Regions from separate parts of the Allorhizobium sp. Av2 genome, predicted to be linked through region 2. Evidence: riboswitches for the same ligand, from Rfam matches in the RefSeq annotation. Region 2 holds a riboswitch; the other holds the start of a gene.
What was found. A riboswitch is a leader RNA that binds a small molecule or an ion and turns the genes downstream of it on or off. The one in region 2 is predicted to bind cobalamin.
Positions count from the first base shown of each region.

Region 1: linked by a shared signal. The riboswitch ahead of FS819_RS08550 (hypothetical protein) and the one ahead of FS819_RS18265 (ABC transporter ATP-binding protein) in region 2 are both predicted to bind cobalamin.

Region 1 is NZ_CP192696.1:1,781,537-1,788,745, reverse strand. It holds gene FS819_RS08575 (phytoene/squalene synthase family protein) at 1-717, shown strand, start outside; gene FS819_RS08570 (hypothetical protein) at 961-1,425, shown strand; gene trmFO (methylenetetrahydrofolate--tRNA-(uracil(54)-C(5))-methyltransferase (FADH(2)-oxidizing) TrmFO) at 1,471-2,928, opposite strand; gene FS819_RS08560 (DUF1127 domain-containing protein) at 3,082-3,225, opposite strand; gene FS819_RS08555 (hypothetical protein) at 3,682-4,140, shown strand; cobalamin riboswitch at 4,205-4,587, shown strand; gene FS819_RS08550 (hypothetical protein) at 4,731-5,030, shown strand; gene cobU (bifunctional adenosylcobinamide kinase/adenosylcobinamide-phosphate guanylyltransferase) at 5,035-5,562, shown strand; gene cobW (cobalamin biosynthesis protein CobW) at 5,566-6,639, shown strand; gene cobN (cobaltochelatase subunit CobN) at 6,643-7,209, shown strand, end outside.
Region 2 is NZ_CP192697.1:42,708-49,916, forward strand. It holds gene FS819_RS18255 (FecCD family ABC transporter permease) at 1-595, opposite strand, end outside; gene FS819_RS18260 (ABC transporter substrate-binding protein) at 623-1,582, opposite strand; gene FS819_RS18265 (ABC transporter ATP-binding protein) at 1,605-2,405, opposite strand; cobalamin riboswitch at 2,541-2,756, opposite strand; gene FS819_RS18270 (amidohydrolase) at 2,943-4,379, opposite strand; gene FS819_RS18275 (hypothetical protein) at 4,514-4,792, opposite strand; gene glgA (glycogen synthase GlgA) at 4,789-6,264, opposite strand; gene FS819_RS18285 (DUF2934 domain-containing protein) at 6,366-6,683, opposite strand; gene FS819_RS18290 (hypothetical protein) at 6,928-7,209, shown strand, end outside.

The DNA.
Region 1 (7,209 bases), on a different replicon from region 2:
GAGCTTGCCCGCGTGCGTGATCTGGTGCGCGAACCCTTGCCGGGCGAAATCCGGTTGCAATATTGGCGCGACCTGCTTTCCGGCAAGGGACATGGCGATACCACGGCCAATCCGCTGGCGGCAGGGCTTTTGGCGGCTGTGGAGCGCTATCACCTGCCGGTTCAGCCCTTGCTCGACATGATCGATGCGCGGATTGCCGATCTTTACGATGATCCGATCGGGCCGAGATCGGCGCTGGAAGGCTATGCGGGAGAGACCGCCTCGGCGCTAATCCAGCTGGCGAGCCTGGTGCTGGATACCGAGGCCGCGCTGAATTGCGCAACCATCGCCGGACATGCTGGGGTTGCCCAGGCCATTGCCGGACTGTTGGCGCTGATGCCGCAACATCGGGCGCGAGGGCAGCTCTACATTCCTGACGAAATCCTGACCGCGACCGGGTTGGACCGTGATGCCTTTCTGTCGGGCAAGGACGAGATGAGGATCGATGGTGCCATCGAAGCCTTTGCCGGTCTGGGGCTCGATCACCTTTCCAAGGCGCGCGCTGGTGGCAAGCTTCCGGCGTCTCTGGTTGCTGCCTATCTGCCTGTGGCGCTCGCAGGGCCGATTCTGCGGGATGCTCGTCGGCGCGGCGCCGATATTCTGCAAACACCGATTCGCCGAGCTCAGTGGCGCCGCCAACTGACACTGCTGCGCGCCAGCGTGACGGGTCGATTTTAGGGCTGTCAGGTCCCTCCTGAACCAGCCCCTCGGGAAAACCCGGATTCCACTTTTCCTGGCAAACGACGCACAGGTTTGCACTCCGGCTCCAAACTCACGCAAGGCTCATCCGTTAAATCTTGCCAACTGCAAAATCCGCAAGTTGGAATCGTATCAACGGATTATGCAGCAGATATAAAGTGTTGCCGCAATTGCGCGATCCTCGATCGGCAGTGCTGCTCAAGCATCATCCGGAGGTTGCCAGTGGGCGTTGGGATCGGTATTTTTGTGTTTTTGGGCATTATCGCCTTCGCTTGGTATGTCTCGCGCATGGCGGAGCGCAATGATGGCGAAACCCTAAGCGATGTCGGGCTTGCTATCCTGGAATTCGGCCGGGCCTTTCCTGGCGAAGCCATCCGCAGCCTGCATGCCACAGCCGATGGCAAAGCGGTATTCGTCAGGCTTCATGACAACCGTGCAGGCTTCATGCGCAATCTTCGCAATCATTATGCCTGCCATTTGATCGAGCCGGGGCATGTGCAGGTCCAGCCCTTGGAAAGCGTTCACGGTTTCCACATCACGTTTCTCGATGCAGCCCAGCATAACGGCGACTATATTTTCGCCAAGCCCGCCGAGGCAGCAGAAGTTTCGCTATGGCTGCTCGGCAACTATATCGCGCCGAACGATTTGGAGCCGGCGGAAGACAGGTTTGACAAGACATCCTCTTGAGTAGGATGGGACAATCACGTCCATTGAGATCTTCGGGCCTCGGTATTAAAGGCCCGCGTCTTCCATTTCGGCAACCGGCTGTGGGATGTGCGGCGGCAGGCCGAGCCATTCCCGGCAATGGGTTAGGGCGCGGATGGCGATCAACTGGCGCTTCATGACAGTCTTGTCCTTGCCCCGGAAACGCTTCACGCCTTCTGGCTTGACGATGGAGCCGGGCTCCAGATCCGGAAACAGTCCGAAGTTGATGTTCATCGGCTGGAAAGACTTTTTGCCGGGTTCGTCATTGGACACGATATGGCCACCGGTAATATGGTTGAGCAGCGCACCGAGCGCCGTTGTCACCGGCGGCGGGCTATGGGCTTCGCCCTTGCGCTCGGCAGCAGCAAAGCGACCGGCCAGAAGACCGATGGAGGCGCTCTCGACATAGCCTTCGCAGCCGGTGATCTGCCCGGCAAAACGCAGGCCCGGTCTGCTCTTTAGGGAAAGAGACGGATCAAGCAGCACTGGTGAATGGATATAGGTATTGCGGTGCAGGCCACCCAGCCGGGCGAATTCGGCGTTTTCCAGACCGGGGATCATCCGAAAAATCTCGGCCTGGGCGCCGTAGCGCAGCTTGGTCTGGAAGCCGACCATATTATAGAGCGTGCCCAACGCATTATCCTGGCGCAGCTGCACGACGGCATAGGCTTTCACGGTAGGGTTATGGGAATTGGTCAGCCCCATCGGCTTCATCGGTCCATGGCGCAGGGTTTCACGCCCGCGTTCTGCCATGACTTCGATGGGCAGGCAGCCGTCGAAATAGGGTGTGCCTTCCCATTCCTTGAAGCCGACTGCGTCACCGGCAATCAATGCATCGATGAAGGCGTTATACTGGGCCTCGTCCAGCGGGCAGTTGATGTAATCCTTACCCGTACCGCCCGGGCCAACCTTGTCATAGCGCGACTGATACCAGCAGATATCCATATTGATGCTGTCACGGTGGACGATGGGGGCGATGGCGTCGAAAAAGGCAAGCGCGTCCTCGCCGGTTTCAGCGCGGATGGCCTCGGCCAGTGCCGGTGATGTCAGCGGACCGCTGGCGATGATGCTGAGATCCCAATCGCGCGGCGGCAGGCCGGTGATTTCCTCGCGCACCACGGTTACGAGCGGGTGAGCTTGCAGCGCCTGCGTCACGGCCTCGGCAAAGCCGTCCCTGTCAACGGCAAGCGCGCCACCCGCCGGTACCTGATGACGGTCGGCGCAGGCCATGATCAACGAGCCGGCCAGCCGCATTTCCGCATGGATAACCCCGACCGCATTGGCGGTGGCATCGTCGGAGCGGAAGGAATTGGAGCAGACAAGCTCAGCAAGGCTATCGGTCTTATGGGCGTCGGTGCCGCGAAGGCCGCGCATCTCATGAAGAATGACCGGCACGCCCGCCTCAGCGATCTGCCATGCGGCTTCGGAGCCAGCCAGCCCGCCGCCAATGATGTGAATAGGGGAATAGGAGTTGTTGTCTGTCATGGCGGCTGCTTATCACGCCTTGCCGCCGCTTCCAATCTTGAACAGAGCAAATTGCACTTTGGAGATGCAAGCTTGGTTTGGAGAGTTAGAAATAGAAAACGGCGCCAAAAGCGCCGTTCGAACATTCAATTCAAATTTTAAAACCGGATCCGATTAACGGAACGAACGGTTGGCAATGTGACGGATGTCGTAACGGGTGATGCCGATATCGGACAGGGTCTGGTTCGACAGGCCGCCCAGTTCGGACAGAGTGCGGCGATAGCTAATCCAGTTTTTAGCAATGCGGATCGGGTTCATGACATTTCCTCGAGATCTTGTTTGCTGATCCGGCGGTCTCTCCCGCCTCAGCTGTTGACATGCTTATACATCGGGGAAAGCATTTGTGGCAGTGCAATAAATGGGCGACTGCTATGCGTTTGTGCAGATTCATGGCTATTTATTGTGCTTCGGCTAAGATTTGAGCTTGATCTTGGCGCGCTCAAAGCAGGCCTTTTCCGGGTGAAATTCTCACCATTGAGAGGGTGTGGAGTTGTCGACCTTCAGGCACAAGACGGTCCTATAATGGCTTTGTTTAAGAAGAAGCCAGCGCATATTTTCTTTTGCGCAACATTCCCTGCTTTGTGGTCAGCAAAAGGCGGCATAATTCGTCAAAACGCCCTCATTACGTCTATCTCCGTTGCGGACTTATGGCATAAGCTTGCGGCAAGCTCTGGCTTTGATGGTCCGTGCCATATCTTTGTGCGGAGTTTGACCTTGCTGCGGTATTTGCGCGTTTTTGCCTTTCTATCGATCTGCATGGCACTTGCCGGGTGCATGACCGGGCTGTTTCAATCAGCGCCGAAGAAGTTTTACTATGATATTCGCGCGGTCACCGTGCTGGCGGGTCCGAAAGTGCCGTTGGCCTTGGTGCAGGGCGTGGAGCGGCGACTGTCTTCTGCCGTTGCTGCCACGGTGCGCAGCGAGGTTCTGCCGCGGGTGATTCTGACGGTCAGGGTCGAGACGATGGCAAGTGGGCTGGGGCTGGACAAGCAGCACAATGAAGCCGAGATCAAAGTCAGCGCTGCCTCGGTTGAAACCGGTGATGTGGTCGCTCAGGGCGCGTTCAAGGTGCTGACCATTACCAATGATCAGACGCTTGGCCCTGAAAGCCTGGCGGAAGAAATTTCAGCCCGGATCCGCTCGCTGTTTTCCCTGACCGCGCCAAAACTATAGCGGGTACCAAGACACGAGAGAGCGATGGCTGATGGCTTGCAGATTGACTTCAAACCTCATTCTGCTAACCCTAGAGGCGGATGGTTTTCGGCCTGAAGAGATTGAGGCTGGAAAGCAAAAGGGAATGCGAAGGCGTGGACCCAGACAGGGCATGCCAAACGCAGCCGACCCCGCGACTGTAGAACAGCGAGGGTTTTCAATCCGGTTTTGAAGATCCTTGCATGGCGGGCCGCGTGGTGTGGCCGGTGCGGTGAGCGGATAGGCCGGAAAAGCCACTGGAGTGGCAAAGCGATCTGCCGGGGTTGGACGCCTCTTTATCTACGAATCGTCCGCCTTTTCGATTTTGCCGTGGACTCCGGGAAGGTGAGGAAAATCTGCGAACTGGTGCCGTGATGGTACCGGTTTGACGCTGTGAGCCAGGAGACCTGCCGTCCGTGACGGGCTTTACGCCCAATTGGGGGAGAGATCCCCGACGCCAGCACGGAGGTTGTCGTGGCGCAACAGATTGATCGCGGGCCTTTTAGGCTCCGCTTCACGGTCATTTGGCCGTTTTGTATTACGCCGCCTGCGCCCAATGGAGGCAGGTCATTATGACGCTCGTGTCATCACGCAGCATAGGTGCGGCCTTAGCGCTGCTTGTGCTGGCGGCGCTGGTTTTTGCGCTGCTGCCCTTTTCCCGTCATGCGCCCTCTGGCCCTTCTGAGCGGCCTGCTCAACAGCAATTCCAGGCGCCACCGGGTTCCAATTCCACCTTTGGCGGGGCGCTGTCGCAGCCAAGGCCGGATGTGCGGTCTTCTGCGCCATCCGCTACCGATGTGGCCCCATCCGCATGGCCGGGCTTTGTGCCGCGTTCCAGCGGGCTCTATACGCCGCCAACGGGTGGAAACTGACTCCATGGCAGACACAGTTTCGAAACGTGTCTTCGTTCTCGGAGGCGCGCGGTCCGGCAAGTCGCATTTTGCCGAACAACTTTGTGCAGAGACCGGCCTGGAGCGTCATTATCTCGCGACCGGGCGGGCCTGGGACGAGGAAATGCGCGCCCGGATCGACCAGCATCAGCAGGATCGTGGCGGCCTTTGGGTGACGCATGAAGAGCCCCTGGCGCTGGTGGACACGCTTAGGCATATCGATGCGCCAGGCCGGGTGGTGCTGGTCGATTGCCTGACGCTCTGGGTGACCAATCTGATGATGGAGGAGGGGCGCGACATGGCTGCTGAGGCGGCGGCCCTTGCGGATCTGCTGCCCCGGCTTTCCGCCTCCATCGTGCTTGTTTCCAATGAAGTCGGCCTTGGCATTGTGCCGGAAAACCGCATGGCGCGCCATTTCCGCGACCATGCCGGGCGGCTTCATCAATTGATCGCGGCAAGCGCTGACGAGGTTTATTTCGTCGCGGCTGGCCTGCCCCTGAAAATGAAAGGCTGAACAATGTTGCAACAGAAAATTCCCGTCACTGTGATCACCGGCTTTCTCGGCGCTGGTAAGACAACCATCATCCGCAATATGCTGATGAACGCGGGTGGTAAGAAAATCGCGTTGATCATTAACGAGTTTGGCGATCTGGGTGTGGATGGCGAAGTACTGAAAGGTTGCGGCGCCGAGACTTGCACCGAGGACGACATTATCGAACTGACGAATGGCTGCATCTGCTGCACCGTTGCCGATGATTTCGTGCCGACCATGCAAAAGCTGCTGGCACGGGATGTCTTGCCCGACCATATCGTCATCGAGACCTCCGGCCTTGCTTTGCCGCAGCCGCTGGTGGCCGCCTTCAACTGGCCTGACATCCGCACCCGCGTTACCGTGGATGGCGTTGTAACGGTGGTCGATAGTGCCGCTGTCGCCGCTGGCCGGTTTGCCGATGACCACGACCGGATCGATGCCCAGCGCGCCGCCGATGACAGTCTCGATCATGAAAGCCCGATCGAGGAGCTGTTCGAGGATCAGCTGACCTGCGCCGACATGATCGTTCTCAACAAGACTGATCTGCTCGATGCCGATGGCCTCGCCAAAGTGCGAACCGATGTGACCGCCCGGATGAGCCGCAAGCCGACCCTGATCGAGGCGAAGAATGGCGATGTGCCGGTTATGGTGCTGCTTGGCATCGGTGCCGGCTCGGAAGCCGATATCGACAATCGCAAATCCCATCACGAGCTGGAGCATGAGGCGCTGCATGCGAGCGGCGAGGCGCATGACCATCATCACGATCACGATGAATTTGACAGTTTTGTCGTCGATCTGCCGCAGGTGCGCGAGCCGGACCGCTTTGTCGATGGCTTGAAGACCGTGATCGAAGCGCATGACGTGCTGCGGCTGAAAGGCTTCGTGGATGTGCCGGGCAAGCCGATGCGGCTGGTGGTACAGGCGGTCGGCAACCGCATCGACCAATATTATGACCGGCCCTGGGCGTCGGGCGAGCAACGGACGACGCGACTGGTGGTGATTGGCCTGCATGATCTCGACCAATCGGCGATTGCCGATGCCATCCGGGCGGCAGCGTAAGCCATGCATCTTCTGCTTGCCCAGCAAGGCTCGATTAGCGACGGGGATGACGCGATAGACCTTGGCCAGACGCCAGGGGATATCCTGTTTCTGTCCGCCGCCGATACCGAGCTGTCCGCCATCGCGGCGGCGCTAGCGCGGCAAGCCGAGACCGCGACATGGCGGCTGGCCAGCCTGATGGCGCTGAAACATCCGATGTCGGTCGATACCTATATCGAGCGCACGGCCCGCCATGCGAAACTGATCGTGGTCAGGGCGCTGGGTGGGGCCAGCTATTTTCATTATGCGCTGGAAGCGCTGCACGCCTGCGCCCGCCGCCATGGGATAAAAATTGTCGTTCTGCCCGGCGACGACAAGCCGGATGCCGGGCTGGAGGCTTTTTCAAACCTGGATGCCTCGGATCTATCGGCGCTTTGGGCCTATCTGATTGAGGGCGGCGATAGCAATGCCAGTCACTTCGTCTCCTACGCGCAGGCGCTGCTGACCAATGCACCAAAACCGCAAGAGGCCTTGCCGTTGTTGAAGGCCGGGCTGTGGTGGCCGGGGCGAGGGACGATTGACGTTCAGGCA
Region 2 (7,209 bases):
CGGGATAAATCAGATGCTGCCATTGGGCAAGGCCAAGCCCACCCAACATCCAGAAGGTTACGGTTTGGGTGGCGCGGGGATCTCCGAGAAAGACCAGCAGATTCCCAAGCCCGGTGAAGAAAAATCCGACAATCACGCCCGACAGCACCAGCCGGTCGGCCTGAAGGCTACGGGTCAATCCCGCCACCAGTCCCACCGTGGCGGTGGCGAGCAGCGCCCCGCCAAATGCGAAAAGCGGTACGGTCAGCAGTCCGAAGACCATGCCGGTATGCAGCAACGCGAGGATTGCACCGAAAGCGGCGCCAGAGGAGACGCCGAGCAGATGCGGATCGGCGAGTGGATTTCGGGTCGCTGGTTGCAGGACCGCCCCGGTTAGCGCCAGCCCAGCCCCGACAAGTCCACCGAGTAGCACGCGTGGAAATCGAACATCCCAGACGATGCTCACCCGCCCCGCTGGCCAATCCACCGGAAAACTTCCCGGGACCAGGTGATTGGCGAGGATCTTCCAGACGGTGGCAACAGGAATGGGAGCCGCACCCAGTGAAATACCGGCACTGACGACGACGATGATCGTCAGAACCAGCAGGATCGGCACACATATACGTCTAATGAAAGTCAAGACTTACAGACTTTGCGGATGAAAGGCTTGGGCCAGACGGGCGATGGCATCGATATTGCGCGGTCCCGGGGTTGCCTCGACATAGTCAAGCACAACGAAACGATCATTTTTCACAGCGTCGATATTCTGGAAGGCCGGGTTATGCTTCATATAATCGATCTTCTGCTGCGCGGTCACTTCGCCATAGTTAACGATGATAATCACCTGCGGATTCCGCTCGATCACCGGTTCCCATGACACTTCCGTCCAGCTTTTCTGCACGTCATCCATTATATTGACGCCGCCAGCGGCTTCGATCATCGCTGTCGGAATCCCGAAGCGGCCTGATGTGAACGGCTTTTGTTCACCGGAATCATAGACAAAAACGGTTGCGGGCTTGTCGGTTGGACTGATTTTGGCCTGGATTTTCGCCAATTGATGACGATAGCCTGCAACCAATGCCTCTGCCCTGTCTTGGACACGGAATATTCGCCCCAAGTTGATGAGGTCAACGAACATATCGTCCATGGTCGGCTTGGCCTTGGCCATGATATGAATGCAGCTTTCCGTCAGTTCATAGACCTTGATGCCCAATGGGCTGAGCGTATCCGGTGTCACCTCGCCGCCGACCTTCATGCCATAATTCCAGCCAGCGAAATAGAAATCCGCATTGGCATTGAGCAGGACTTCCTTGCTCGGATATTTCGGCGATAGTTCCGGCAATTGGCTGACGCCGTCGCGCAATTTTTCGTCCAGCGTCTTCCAGCCGGAGACCCCGGTATAGCCGACCATATGGTCCTGTAATTTCAGCGCCAGCATCATTTCGGTCAGGTTGACGTCATTGGAAACGGCGCGTTGCGGGGCTGTATCAAAGGTAACCTCACGGTTACAGCTCTTGACGGTCACGGGTTCCGCTGCGGCTGCGGTGAGATTGACTGCTGCAAGAAAGGTTGAGAGCACGAAAGTGAGAAGTACGTTTTTCATAAATGGTCCAATGGGTTGCGGATCAGGCACTGAGCGCGAAGGAAAAATTGCGGGTTGCGCCGCCATCCAGGCTGTGGACATGGGTTTGAACGGTGAAGGCTGCGGACAGATGGTCTGCGGTCAGGACATCGTGCGGACAGCCCTCGGCAATCATCTGTCCGTCCTTCAGGATAATTGCTCTCGTGGCAAAGCCTGCGGCAAGATTGATGTCATGCAGCGTGGTCACGATGGTGATGCCGAGACCACGCAGCAGATCGAGAATTTCCAACTGGTTGCGAATATCGAGATGGTTGGATGGCTCATCCAGAATGAGCAATTGCGGGTCTTGCGCCAGCGCCCTTGCGACGAGAACGCGTTGCTTTTCGCCGCCTGACAAAGTCGCAAAATCACGTCGCGCCAGATCGGTGACATGGAGGTGATCCATGGCATGCAGCGCTCTGGCTTTGTCGTCTCCGGTACCCTGCGACCTTTTCCATGCGCTTTTCTGCCAGGGAATTCGGCCCATCATGACGATATCTTCGACGGTAAAAGGGAAATCTGCCGGCATTTCCTGGACTACGACTGCGATCCGGCGGGCAACCGTCCGCGGATCGATTGTCCATAGATCCTGCCCGTCGAGCAGCACCCTGCCCTCACTGGGGCGCACGGCACGATAAAGGCAGCGCAGCAGCGATGTCTTGCCAGCTCCATTCGGGCCGATAATGGCCAGACGCTCACCAGCGGCAAGCGTAAAATCTACGTTTTTTATCAGAGATCGCGCGCCCGTTGGCCCATAGCTGAGCCCCCTCACCTCAAGCGAGGCACCATGACCATCACAGCTCATGCAGGAGCCTGCATCGGTAGACCGGACATCAGGCGTGCCGCGCCTCGGGCCGGATCGTCTGAACAAGGAAAGGATGGCCACGCCTCTCGGCGGACCTGAAGTCTTATCGCTGCCATCGGAACACCCCGTCCGTTGCGGTTGAACATCTAAATGGCAGGTCTCCTGGCTTGCGGGTCGCTGTTGGCCTGCGCCTTCCCGGCTTATCGCCAGTGGCATCGTGCAGGCCCACTCGCCGCTTACAGTTGCGGGGGCAGCCACGGTTTCGGTCCCTGTTGGGTAAGCCTCACCGTATTCCCTTTTCAGCCGCAGCCTTCTTTGCAAAGCCACAGCACCATTTGGATCTATCACTGACATGGGTTGCGGTTCCGCACAAGTCCGTTTTCAAACTATATCGATATCATGGTTTTGTTATAACGTTACATAAAGAACGTCAAGCTAAATACCTTGGATTTGTCCGGTCGGCTTGGTGCCACGCCGAACAAATCCGGGAAAGCTTTAAGGAGGCAGACCGTTGAAAGTGACCCTGGATACGGGTTCTTACTTACGGCCACCCATTTCAACGATTGGCGGTTCGGCGTCGGTAGGCAAGGGGCTTTGATAGGGCTGGCCCTTACGACGGGCGACGAGATCGGCAAGAGCAGCTTCGCGTAATTGTTCGCTTTCAAAGGCGGCGCGGCCCGTGGCGGCCATGACCTTTGCCGCCGCGATCATGCCCTTGTGCGCCAGCGGACTTTTCCCCTGCGTCACCAATTGCCAGGTATGGAACGGTGTGCCGATGGCGCAGGTTGGCCCATCGGCCTGGACGGTTGGCACCACCCAGCTGACATCGCCGACATCGGTTGACCCTGTCAGCAGCGGCGTGCGGTCATGGGCGGGCAGAATGAAATCGGCAAGCGGGATATCGCGTTCCGGCAGCCCCTCGAAACGCCAGGGCGCCGACTTTTCTTCCGGCGTCAACACGGCGCGGATCGTTTCGGCAAAAGCTCGGTCCGCCGCATCAAAAGGTGGTGGGCCGAGTTCTTCCCAGGCCTCCTGCATGGCCGCCATCAGCGGACCATTGGTCAGCACGTTGGAAACGGCGCTGATCACCTGTGTTTCCAGCCGGGTCTCGGTCATCAATGCCGCGCCCTCGCCAATTTTCTTGACCCGCTCCACAAGGGTCTTCATGCCTTGCAGTTCCGGGGCGCGGATCAGATAGCGAACCTTGGCATAGGCCTGTACGACATTTGGCGAAATACCACCCGCATCGAGAATGGCGGCGTGTACGCGGCAATCGGATGGCATGTGTTCGCGCATATAATTGACGCCGACGCTCATCAGTTCCACCGCGTCGAGAGCGCTGCGCCCCAGATCGGGGTTTGATCCGGCATGGGCCGCCCTTCCCCGGAAAGTGAAATCGACACGGGAATTTGCAAGCGAGGTGGTGCGCTGTACGCCAGCGAAGGAATTCGGGTGCCAACTGATGGCGATATCGACGCCTTCGAACGCCCCTGCCCTGACCATAAAGGCCTTGGCGGCTCCGCCCTCTTCGGCTGGGCAACCATAATAGCGCACCCGACCGGGCAAGCCTTTTTCTTTCAACCAGTCTTTCAGGGCAGCGGCGGCCAAGAGAGCTGCGGAGCCGAGCAGGTTGTGGCCGCAGCCATGGCCGTTACCACCTGCGGCAATTGGCTTATGTTCAGCGACGCCCGCTTCCTGGCTGAGCCCGGACAGGGCATCATATTCGCCCAGAAACGCAATGATGGGACCGCCCTCCCCTGCTTCGCCCATCACGGCTGTTGGGATTCCGGCCAATTTTTCGCTGACGCGAAATCCCTCCGCCTTCAGCATGGCGACATGCTCTGCGACGGACGATTCTTCCATGTAGCAGGTTTCCGGCATGCCCCAGATCCGGTCGCTCAAGGCGATAAAGTCAGGCGTCTTGGTATCGATGATCGACCAAAGTGAGGCGGATGAATTGGGGGAAACGGTCATGGGGTACCTTTGACAATAAACACCCGCCAACCATAAAAGCTTGGCGCTCAGCAGCAAGCTTTTATCCGCTGTTTTACCAGGCAAGTCGATTTTGTGATGGAAAGTTAGTCATTCGGAAGGCCTACTCTTCTGCTTCAGGAGAGCGGTTCTGTGCGTGTGTCTGCCGCGCGGGCCTTGGCTGCCTGAAGAATATCGCGGGTTTCGCGCGCCTTGGCAGCAGCTTCGGAAAGCGCCCGGTTTGGAACCGCGCCGGGATCTTCCTGTCCGTCGCTAAGGTGGCTTTCCTGTTCGAGACTACGGATCAGATCCTTGAAGGCCTCAGGTCCTTGCAGGCTTGCCGTCAGAAGTGAAATCAGCAATTCGCGGTGGGCGTTGATACGCCCCCGCATGGTTTCCGGCGTTGAGTCCGTCATGAATGCAGGCTCCGAGCCAGCTTGGTCCGCGCCGGGATACGGCGATGAGTGACGGCATTATAAAGGGCGGCATATTGTTCGGCGCTGCGCTCCCAACTGTAATGTGCCCGCATGGCCTGAAGCTGCAACCGCCGCCAATGGCGGGGTACGGCATAGGCGTCCAACGCCCGACGAAGCGCGTGGCGCAGACCGTCGGTGGTGATCTGGTCAAACTGGAAACCGGTTGCCGCCTTGGCAGACATTGCTGCGTCATTGGCATCGATAATGGTTTCTGCCAGCCCACCAGTACGTGACACCACCGGCACACAGCCATAGCGCAGAGCATAAAGCTGGGTCAGGCCGCAGGGTTCGAAACGCGAGGGCTGAATGATGGAATCGGCACCACCGTGAATGCGATGCGCGGTTTCCTCATCATAGCCGATCTTGACGGCCATGCGGCCAGGAAAACGCTGTGCAGTCTCGATCAGCGCCTGTTCCAGCGCGCGATCCCCCTGCCCGAGCACGATCAGCTTACCGCCGCCATCGATGATCTCGCTGGCGGCTTCCGCCAGCATATCCATGCCTTTTTGCCATGTGATACGGGTAATGGCGGCAAACAGCGGACCGTCATCGTTGTCGAGGCCAAACTGGTTTTGCAAATCCACCTTATTCAACCGCTTGAGGCCGATGGTTTTCTGGTCAAAGCGGGAGAACAGATGCGGATCGGTGGCCGGGTTCCAGATTTCCGGATCGATCCCATTGACGATACCGCGCAGCTTGTCCTTGCGCTGCTTGAGAACGCCTTCAAGGCCCATGCCAAAGCGCGGCGAAAGGATTTCCCGGGCATAGGTCGGGCTGACGGCGGTGATCATGCTTGACGTCATCAGACCACCCTTCAGATAGCTGATATCGCCATAATACTCCATGCAGTCCGTTGACATCACGCTTGGCGGCAGTCCAATCGAGGGCAGCAGGGCGGCGTTGAACTGGCCCTGGAATGCGAGATTGTGAATGGTCAAAACCACAGGCGTCGTGCAATCCATGTGCCGCAGGTAGACGGAGGTGAGAGCGGTTTGCCAGTCATGGGTGTGAACGACATCGGGAACCCAGCCTGGCAGGCTACCGGCTGCAATTTCGGCTGCTGCCAGAGACAGGACCGCAAATCGCTTCCAATTGTCATGATGGTCAAGGCAGTTCTCGTCCACATAAGGGCCACCCGGCCGGTCGAACAATTGCGGCGCATCGAGTATGAAAAGGTCGAGGCCGTGGATGCTGGCGGCGTAAAGCGCTGCGGATTCGCCAAGGAGATCTTCGAACACCAAAAGCGGCGGCTGGTCCCGGATCAATCTGCGGACATTGCTATAGCCTGGAATCAACGTCCGCGTGGCTACACCAAAATTGGCGAGCGCCTTTGGCAGAGCGCCCGTGACATCGCCGAGACCGCCAGTTTTGACGAGTGGAAAAATTTCCGAGGTGACGGAGAGCGAACGCAGACTCTGATCGATGACATTGCCTTTCTGCATGCGTTGCGGAAGGCAGCGGATTCCAGCCGCAGCGATCGCCGTGTCCTGTCGGTCTGAAAAAACAGGTGCCATCAGATTATCTTTCGCTTGCGTTTCGTCGCTGCGGCAGGTTTTGGATCTTGCGGCACATCGGCCATCTCAGCTTCTGGGCTCTGTCTGGTCTTGGCGGCCAGCGTTTTGGTCGTTGGAGCCTTGGCAGTCTGCGTTTTGGCGGCCTGGCTCGCGCGCTTGAGCGCGCCTGCCTTGGCCTTTTGCGCGGATTGCGAAAGGTCGTGAAATTCGCGATGGGCCTGTTGCCAATGGACGTCGTCTTTCCCGTGCGGCTTGCCCTCTTCTTCCCAAAGGCTATAGGCTCGCTTTTCGATCCACTCTTTGTCGGATGGCTTCATCGTCTATCTCCCATTGACCACCCCTCTAACGTGAAATCGGCCGTTTCTGTTCCCCAAATAGCGGTCGTTTAGTGAAATTTTCATCGCTGACTTGCGGATAGGCAGAACGCAATAATCGCACCGTCGCTCAACACCCTTGGCAGATAAGGATCTATCGCTTTTTCAGGAACAATAACCCTTGCCCATCTGTTTTCGACCCGAGCGTCAAACGCGAAGAGAAGACAGTGGGTCAAAGGAGAAGACAATGGAATTGATTGGCACCTTGGTACATCCTGAAAAGGGCGGACGGTCCGGATATAATGTCGAATTCGTTTCCGACAGTGGTGATGTGGTGTCCGTACAGCTGAAACAAAGCGAGGACCGGCCTCTGACGCGCGAAAATGCGCCGGAAGCAGCCAGGTCGTTGCTGGAGGAAATCAGCACGAAAGAAGTTGTTGAGGGAGGTACACGCCTCGCCGACCAAGCCCGCCGGGAGGAGGGTGACCGCGATCTCAACGATGCGCTGGAAGATACTTTTCCGGCCAGT